Linked DNA regions of Tardiphaga sp. 709. The protein of the gene in region 2 binds, or shares a complex with, the protein of the main gene of each other region. Links are inferred from orthologs where the notes say so. Each region holds a gene or a part of one and is shown on either strand. Other genes may lie near its edges.

Region 1 (4,419 bases), 2.3 Mb from region 2 along the record:
CGGGCGCAACCAGTTGCCCCGCCTCGTCGCGCAGCCGCAACAACAGTTCGACATGCAGAGTGCCATCCTCTCGCTCGCTCAGCGGAATGATCTTCTGGGCATAGAGACAGAAACGATCCTGTTCCAGCGCATCGTGAATGCGCTGTACCCAGTTCATTTCGCCGAACCGCTGCAGCAATTCGGAATCGCTGGGCTGATGCAGTGTAACGCGATTGCGGCCTTTCTCCTTGGCCATGTAGCAAGCTGCATCGGCCGCGCGCAGCGCCTCTTCCAGCGTCACGTCGGGCTGCGCGATACAGACGAGGCCGATACTGACGGTGACGTTGAACGAACGTCCGTTCCAGACGAAGTTCAGTTCCTCCACCGTCCGCCGCAATCGCTCAGCGGTCGCAGCCGCACGATCCGGCTCGCAGCGCTCCAGCAGCACGGCGAATTCATCGCCGCCAAGGCGGGCCAACAGATTGTCCGGGCGCAGATGTTTTTTCAGTATGCCCGAGACCTGCCGCAGCAGATGATCGCCGGCAGCATGGCCGCAGGTGTCGTTGACGATCTTGAATTGATCGAGATCGAGGAACATCAGTGCATGCGGCCGCGCATCGGCGTCGATCCGCGGCAATGCGTATTGGACCCGACGCTCGAATTCGCGGCGGTTCGCCAGCCCCGTCAGTGCATCATGCGAGGCCTGGAAAGCGAGACGTGAGATGTATTTCTGCTCACGCTCCTTCTCGATCTTCAGCGCCGTCTCGAAGCGCTGACGCTGGATCAGCAGCTTGCGTATCCGCCAGATGCCGAGCAGGATCAACAGCGCCGCGGTAAGCACATTGGCGACCAGCAGAATGCCTTGAATGGCGCGGGAGCCGATGCCGAGGCGCCGGGAGAACTCCACTGCCAGCGGCGAGGTCTGTTCATTGATCTGGTCGATTTGCGCCTTCAGGGCTGCGAGGCGCATCGATCCCACCTTGCCATCGGTGACGCTGGCGTGAATGGCGTCGGCCGTATCCACCAGATTCTGGATCACGGGATCTGTGGCGTGCCAGGTCTCGATGGCTCGGGCGAGATAGACGACCTTGCTGAAATTGCGAAACAGCGAGATCATGCCGGGGATGTCGGCGGCATCGTTGCCGCCTTGCAGGAATCCGTCATAGGCAGCCCGCAGATCCGGCACCGGCTGTTCGAGCGCGCGGCGCGCGATGAGATCCCCGAGCGGCACGGCGATGCTCGCCTGATAGAGACGATAATATCTGTCGTCGCCGGTCTCGGCATAGAGGCTGAGCGAATGCACCGCCTCCATCTGCCCCTTCGACCATCGGCTTTCGCCGGTGACATAGGCGCGGACCGACGACAGGATGTGGATGCTGGTGCCGGCGAGAAATGCCTGCAGCAAGACGATAGCGACGAACGGCCACACCGAACGCAGAAGATGGGGTACGCGCCTTGGATATCTCGATTCACTCATCGCGTACGAACCCACCCCAGACGCGAGCGCCACTGCGGAGTCCGACGATGGAATATGCGCACCTTCTCCGCAGAATGCCGCAACCTCCACCGATAGCAGCCACGACTTAACGCGCGTTTCAATTCCGCGGCGTCAGGCGGTGTCGATGAAACGACATGAATCGAATGTGAAGAAAGCGATCCATAATTCTGATCGGTAGCTTTGTCAGGGGCCGACCGCACCAGCGATGCCCCCCTATCGGAACCTGACCTGACCGGCTAGGTTATCGTCTCATCATACCAGCGCACCCTGCGCTTGCGGACCATTTGCATGACGACACTTCTTCTGAGCCATCCGGCCTCGCTCGATCACCTCACGCCGCCCGGTCATCCCGAACGCCCCGACCGCATACGCGCTGTGGAACAGGTACTAGGTGAGGATCGCTTCAAGGCGCTGGTGCGGGGCGAAGCGCCAGAGGGCGATCTCGAAGTGGTCAGCCTCTGCCATGACAATCACTACATCGATGAGCTGCGCCATGTCGCGCCGAGCAACGGCCTCGTCTATCTCGACGGCGACACGTCGATGTCCCCCGGCACCTGGGAAGCCGTGATGCGCGGCGTCGGCGGCGCAATCGCGGCGACCGACGCGGTGATGAAGGGCGAGCACAGCAATGCCTTCGTCGCGACCCGCCCGCCCGGCCATCATGCTGAGCACAACAAGCCGATGGGTTTCTGCTTCTTCGATCAGGCCGCGATTGCAGCGCGGTATGCGCAGCGCACCTACGGCATTACCCGCGCGGCCGTCGTGGATTTCGACGTCCACCATGGCAATGGCACGCAGGACATTTTCTGGGCCGACCCCACAGTGATGTATTGCTCGACACATCAGATGCCGCTGTTTCCCGGCACCGGTGCATCCCAGGAACGCGGCGAGCACGACACGGTCGTCAATGCACCGCTGCATGATGGCGACGGCAGTGCAAAATTCCGCTCTGCCTTCGACAACCTCATCCTGCCGCAACTGCAGAAATTCGCACCGGAACTGCTGATCATCTCCGCCGGCTTCGATGCGCATCGTCGCGATCCGCTCGCGTCGCTCAATCTCGACGCCGAGGATTTCGGCTGGGTGACGCGCAAGCTGATGGATCTGGCCGACAGCACCGCCGGTGGCCGCATTGTCTCGGTACTCGAGGGTGGCTATGATCTGCAGGGCTTGAAAGAATCGGCCGCAGCCCATGTTTCTGCGCTGATGGGGGCATCGCGCTGACAGGGGCGCAGGTCGCAAAACGTACCCGCCACAATACGCCCTCAAACATATCTTTGACTCCGTCCTTCCAAAATGCGCACACGGGAAACCGAATGGCCGAGAACACCCATGCTGACGTCAAGAAGCTGACGTTTGAGACCGCGATCGAAGAACTGGAATCGATCGTGAAGCGCCTCGAAGACGGCAAGGTGCCGCTGGAAGAGTCGGTCGCCATCTATGAGCGCGGCGAGGCGCTGAAACGGCGCTGCGACGAGTTGCTGCGTCAGGCCGAAGCCCGCGTGGACAAGATCACCACGGATTCGAATGGCAAAGCGATCGGCACCGAACCGCTGGACGTCCAGTAGGAAATCGCGCGGGCTGAGACCTCGCACCACCCCGCGGCCGAATTAGCGCTTGGCGCATGGCGCGGCCTGTTTATAGTCCGCCGTCAGTCCGGGGAACCAGCGTGCGCGTCCAGCACCGTCATGTCATCTATGTGCAGGGATACGATCCGCGGGGACTCTCGCAGTATTACCGCATGTTTCGGACCGAACTGCGCAAGTTCGGCCGCCTCTATGGCCTGACCACCTCGGTCAGCCGGCCGAAGGGCCATACCGAAGGCGAATTCGCGCATGAATCCGCCTCCTGGCGCATCGAAACCTCCGGTGACGGCTGGCAGACTACGACCGATTACGACTTCCTGCGCTGGGAAGACATGATCCAGCGCGATCTGGCCGTGCCGATCTGGCGCACGCTCATCCACGCCATCGCCATCTATTGGGGCCTCGTCTTCTCGGGCACGATGGGCCGGTTCTGGAAGGCGCATTGGCGCTTCGCCACCTTCATCAGCTGGCCCCACGTCCTGCTGCTCAACGGAGCGATCTGGTCGGCGGGTATCGCCTGGCTATTCGCGCTAGGGCTGCAGGCGCTTGGAATACACGGATTTCTGGTGGGCTGCGGCGCTGCGGCGGTGTTTGTGGCCGTCCTCGGCTCGCTGCTGAAATACACCGAAAAACACACCTATCTGCTCTATCTGATGGCCGACACCATCTTCACCTGGCAGTTCTCCCACGGCAACCGGCCGGACTGGGACGCCCGGATCGACCGCTTCGCGCAGCATCTGGTCCAGGTTGCCAAGTCTACCAAAGCGCAGGAAATCGTGCTGGTCGGTCACAGCTCCGGGTCGTTCCTTGGCTCCGAAATCCTCGCCCGCGCGCTGAAACTCGATCCGGAACTCGGCAGCCACGGCCCTCGCGTCGTGCTGCTGACGCTCGGCGGCAATATGCCGATCGTCGGCTTCCATAGAGTCGCGCAAGGCTTTCGCGACAATTTGCGGCTGCTGGCCGTGGAGCCTTCCATCGACTGGATCGACTGCCAGTCCCGCAAGGACGTGATGAACTTCTTCCCGTTCGATCCCATCGTCGGTCACGGGATCGACGCTGGCCCGGCCCGGCGGAATCCAACCATCGTCCCCGTCCGGTTCCGTGAAATCATCCGCCCGGAACATTACAACCGGTTCCGCTGGAAGTTCTTCCGGGTGCACTTCCAGTTCGTCATGGCCAATGAGCGGCCGCATGCCTACGATTTCTTCATGATCGTTTGCGGGCCCGTGCCTCTCAGGGGGCGTGTCAGTCAGCCGGCCACAACTTTGGCGTTGGTCGATGGCCCCCCCACTACCCGCGAAAACGCATGGAAAAAGCTCGATTTGGGCGCGAAGAGCCCCACTCATACGGGTTCCC
Region 2 (4,310 bases):
TCCATGACAATCTCCAGAGCTTTACGTTACTTGCTTTGCTCTACTTGCCTTCCGCAGTTGCGATGATCTCACGCAAGGTGGCGACGTGCCGCGCGAAGGCGCCGCGCCCGACGGCGGTGGCCGTCACCGTTGTCTGCGGCTTCTTGCCGACGAACGCTTTCTCGACGCTGACATAACCGGCTTTCGCCAGTGTCTCGATATGCGCGCCGAGATTGCCATCGGTGGCGCCGGTCAGTTTCTTCAAGCGCGGGAAATCCAGCCCTTGTGCCGGATGCAGCGCGTTCAACGCGGCCATGATCTTGAGCCGCAGAGGCTGATGGATGATGTCGTCGAGCTCTGCCATGTCAGTTGCGCCGCATCCAGAGGCCGCCGAGCAACAGGCCGCCGCCATTGACGACAGCCATCCAGAGCGTGAACCACGGTCCGGCGAAGAAGTAACCGAGCAGTGTCAGCGCGATCACGCTCATGCCGATCACGACGAAGACGCGGCCGAACCAAAACCCTGTCATCACGTAAGGCAACATGAAGTAAGTCGTCCAGAACGCTGCGATCTGCCGCGGCGCCATGTTCCCGAAAACGATGCTCCACAGACAGCCGAAAGCCACGAAGGCGATAAACGCTGCCGTTGCGCGGGCATCGAAGGTGCTGACACCTTCGCGCTTCTTGTTGAGGGCCCCGATGCTGATCGCGCAGATGACACCCGCGACAATGACGACCGACCAGATGACGGGAGCCGCAGCAGGCGCGAAGAACGAGAGCAGATAACCGATAAAAGTCGCAACGCCCCATAGAATGAGCATCGTACTGGCGTGCCGATAGAACACCGACTGCCGGACCAGCCGACTGAGGCTCTCGATCTCCATCAACGCAGCACTGGCTTCCTGGCTGTTGATCACGGTGTCACCTCGTTGCGAGATCATCGGCCACGACGGCGACGAAACTTGCCGTGCTGACGACGTCCATATGATTTGCGTCGTCGAGGACGCGCACGTCGATATTGGCTTTCGACTGCATCGCCTCGCGATATTTGTCGGCGAACATCAGCTCGTCATTGCGCCCGGCGATGACCGATATGGGCCCATTCGCCGGATCGAGATCCAGGCGGTAGTCGCGATGCGTGCCGAAATTCTGCAGCAGCCGAAACGAATATTCGGAACTCAGAATGCGTGTCGACCCCGGTTGCACGGCAAAAGCAACCACCGGGAGCTGCGAACAGCATGTCACCCCGAACGACTGCAGCACACTGAGCGCGATGATGCGCGGCACACTCGGACTGGCCCATCCACCTGCGTTCTCGCGTGTGGATGGCGACTTCAGGCCGAGATAGGGTGACAGCAGAACCGTGCGTGCGAAAAGCCCCTGATTGACGGACCCCGCGACGCGCAGCGCGAACCCGCCGCCCGACGAATGCCCGGCGAGCGTCAGTGGCGACGCCAGCCCCTGCCCGCGCAAATGGCCGACGAGATCTGCAAGATCATCGTCGAGCTGTCCGAGATAGGCGATATCGCCGCGGGTCCCGGATGCGCCATGGCCGCGCATGTCGGGAGCGATGCTTTCGACACCCCGCGCGGCAAGCGCTTTTGCGAGAGCGTGCACCGCTATGCTCGATCCCGACGAGCCGTGAATGAGCAGTGCGGCACGGTTCACGGACGGTCCGGATGGCGTGTAGCGCCGGTAGGCCAGATTCGAGCCGTCTCTCGCCTGGAAATACTGCAGCGGCGGAACGTCCCCGCGATACGCACTGCGCGCCGTGTCCGCAATGGAGGCCAGTGCCTTGGGTCTGGAGACCGGCACCGCAATCATGCCAGCCAGCACCAGAGCCACCAGGCCCGCTGCAGCAAGGAGCCAAACGATGCCACGGACCGCGAAGGTCAATATCGACGCCATAATACCCGCCATTCTCTGAATGCAGATAACTCTGTATTACAGAGTTATCTGCAGATCAATATCCGATTGGCGTTTTGCGACCGACATCCCTACTTTGCGACGATCCTGAAAGCCGAGATTCGATGCCCAAAGCCGCCGCCCCCCTCACCAATTCCCCCGAATTCACCGTCTCCGAGCTGTCCTCAGCCCTGAAACGGACGGTGGAAGACACTTACGGGAACGTGCGGGTGCGCGGCGAAATCTCGGGTTTTCGCGGGCCGCATTCCTCCGGCCACTGCTATTTCTCGCTCAAGGACGAGAGCGCCAAGATCGAGGCGGTGATCTGGAAGGGTGTCCATGGCCGGATGCGGTTCAAGCCGCAGGAAGGCCTGGAAGTCATCGCCACCGGCAAGCTGACCACCTATCCCGGCTCGTCGAAATACCAGATCGTCATCGAGGCCATCGAACCCGCCGGCGTCGGCGCGCTGATGGCGCTGATGGAGGAGCGCAAGCGCAAGCTTGGCGCGGAAGGCCTGTTCGACGAAGCACGCAAGCAGCTGCTGCCGTGGCTGCCGGAAGTGATCGGCGTGGTGACGTCGCCGACGGGCGCTGTCATTCGCGACATCCTGCATCGGCTGGAAGACCGCTTCCCGCGCCGCGTGCTGGTCTGGCCCGTCAAGGTCCAGGGCGAAGGCTCGGCCGAACAGGTCGCCGCCGCCATCCATGGCTTCAATGCGCTGCCGGTGGGCGGCACGATTCCGCGGCCGGATCTGCTCATCGTCGCGCGCGGCGGCGGCTCGCTGGAAGACCTGTGGTCGTTCAACGAAGAGATCGTGGTGCGAGCCGCGGCCGAGAGCATGATCCCGCTGATCTCGGCGGTCGGCCACGAGACCGATATCACACTGATCGATTTCGCCGCCGACAAACGCGCGCCGACGCCGACAGCGGCCGCCGAAATGGCGGTGCCCGTGCGCGCCGAACTAATGGTGGAGATATCCGGCTTCGAGCGCCGCATGATGCTGTGCTGGCAGCGCGGACAGGAATCCCGCCGCAACGAACTACGCGCCGCAGCGCGTGCTCTGCCGGATCTCAGCGAATTGCTCGCCATCCCGCGCCAGCGTCTCGATGGCGCAACCGCATCGCTGCCGCGCGCTCTGAAAGCAAATACACACGCGCATCATCGCCGCTTCGCGCAGGCCAGCGCGGGGCTGACGCTGCGCGTGCTGCGCGCACAGATCGCCCATGCTACGCAGCGGCTGACGGTATCGGGCGAACGCCTGAGCCTCTCCGCGCGTGCATTGCTTCGGCAGCGCCGCGATCGTTTCACTGGCCTTGAAGCACGATTGAAGGCCTCCAAGCTCGCCAATGCGCAGGCGCAGCGCAATGCCATCACGCGCGATCGGGAGCGCGCTCTGCGCCTCACTGAGCGCGCGCGCCGTGCATTGACGACACTGGTGCAGCGCCAGCAGGCGCGCGTACAGGCGTCGAGCCAGTTGCTCGGTGCCCTCTCCTATCGCAGCGTGCTGGCCCGCGGCTTCGCGCTGGTGCGCGACGAGCAAGGCGCGGCGCTGCATGCCGCCGCCAATATCGGAACCGGCGCGCGCCTGAGCATCGAATTCGCCGATGGCCGCGTCAGCGTGACTGCCGATGGCGACCGCACGGCACCTGCTCCGCGCGAGGCCAAGCCTGCGGCGCCGGCCGCGCCGAAAAAGGCGCCGAAAATCGATCAGGGCAGCCTGTTCTAGAGGTTGCGCAGGCCGCCTTTATTGGGCGACGCTGCGGCCCTATTTATGCTACGAGATGACGACATTCAGGGCCGGTGACCGATCCGGCGAGACGACTTAGTGACGATCCAGGAGACAGCCGTGCTGAACAAATTTGGCCCCTCGGGCCACGGCGAAGCCCAGTTGCAATATCTCGACGGCGATTTCCGCGTGGTGTCGCCCGGCACCTATGTGACTTGCGCCATCACGGGCGAGCGCATTCCGCTGGACGAGCTGAAATACTGGAGCGTGGATCGGCAGGAAGCCTATGCGGTGCCGAATGCGGTGCTGGCGCGGCATTATCCGGACGCCGTGAAGGGTCAGAAGTAAGGCCGTAGGATGGGTAGAGCGTCTTCGCGAAACCCAGCCTACCTTTTGAGTGATTTCACCCGCGCCTCATTGAGCTTCTCGATCACGAAAGCCTGCAGCGCCGTCTTGTCCTCGAAGGCCAGCGTGACGGCGAATGGCACGATCTCCGCCGCAGCCGACATGCTGCTGAGCTTGACGACATCCTTCTCCGTCGTCACCAGAGTGAGCCCATCACGCTTCGCTTGCAGGACCAGCGCATCGATCTCACCGGACGTATACGGATGATGATCGGCGAAGGCCTTCTCCACAGCCACGTCCACACCTGCATGACGCAACGTGCGGAAGAAGCGTTGGGGATCGCCGATTCCCGCA

Evidence for each region.
Region 1: the proteins of xseA (region 2) and RSO67_RS12700 are in contact, whole or in part, in a cryo-EM structure (PDB 8TXR), measured with the Escherichia coli proteins. The link is inferred for Tardiphaga sp. 709 from one-to-one orthologs.

Annotation. Positions count from the first base shown.
Region 1 is NZ_CP135529.1:2,566,568-2,570,986, forward strand. Bases 1,461-4,419 are described here. They hold RSO67_RS12700 (exodeoxyribonuclease VII small subunit), read left to right. Parts: upstream 1,461-2,793; coding sequence 2,794-3,045; downstream 3,046-4,419. Other genes in these bases: RSO67_RS12695 (histone deacetylase family protein), read left to right, coding at 1,766-2,701; RSO67_RS12705 (alpha/beta hydrolase), read left to right, coding at 3,147-4,419. In the rest of the region: RSO67_RS12690 (putative bifunctional diguanylate cyclase/phosphodiesterase), read right to left, coding at 1-1,456. UniProt on the Escherichia coli protein: Bidirectionally degrades single-stranded DNA into large acid-insoluble oligonucleotides, which are then degraded further into small acid-soluble oligonucleotides.
Region 2 is NZ_CP135529.1:4,842,641-4,846,950, reverse strand. The notes cover bases 1,462-4,310. They hold xseA (exodeoxyribonuclease VII large subunit), read left to right. Parts: upstream 1,462-2,009; coding sequence 2,010-3,611; downstream 3,612-4,310. Other genes in these bases: lpxK (tetraacyldisaccharide 4'-kinase), read right to left, coding at 3,998-4,310; RSO67_RS23485 (DUF2093 domain-containing protein), read left to right, coding at 3,732-3,959; RSO67_RS23495 (alpha/beta fold hydrolase), read right to left, coding at 1,462-1,887. In the rest of the region: RSO67_RS23510 (DUF6622 family protein), read right to left, coding at 1-5; RSO67_RS23505 (transcriptional regulator), read right to left, coding at 41-343; RSO67_RS23500 (hypothetical protein), read right to left, coding at 345-896; more of RSO67_RS23495, read right to left, coding at 901-1,461. UniProt on the Escherichia coli protein: Bidirectionally degrades single-stranded DNA into large acid-insoluble oligonucleotides, which are then degraded further into small acid-soluble oligonucleotides.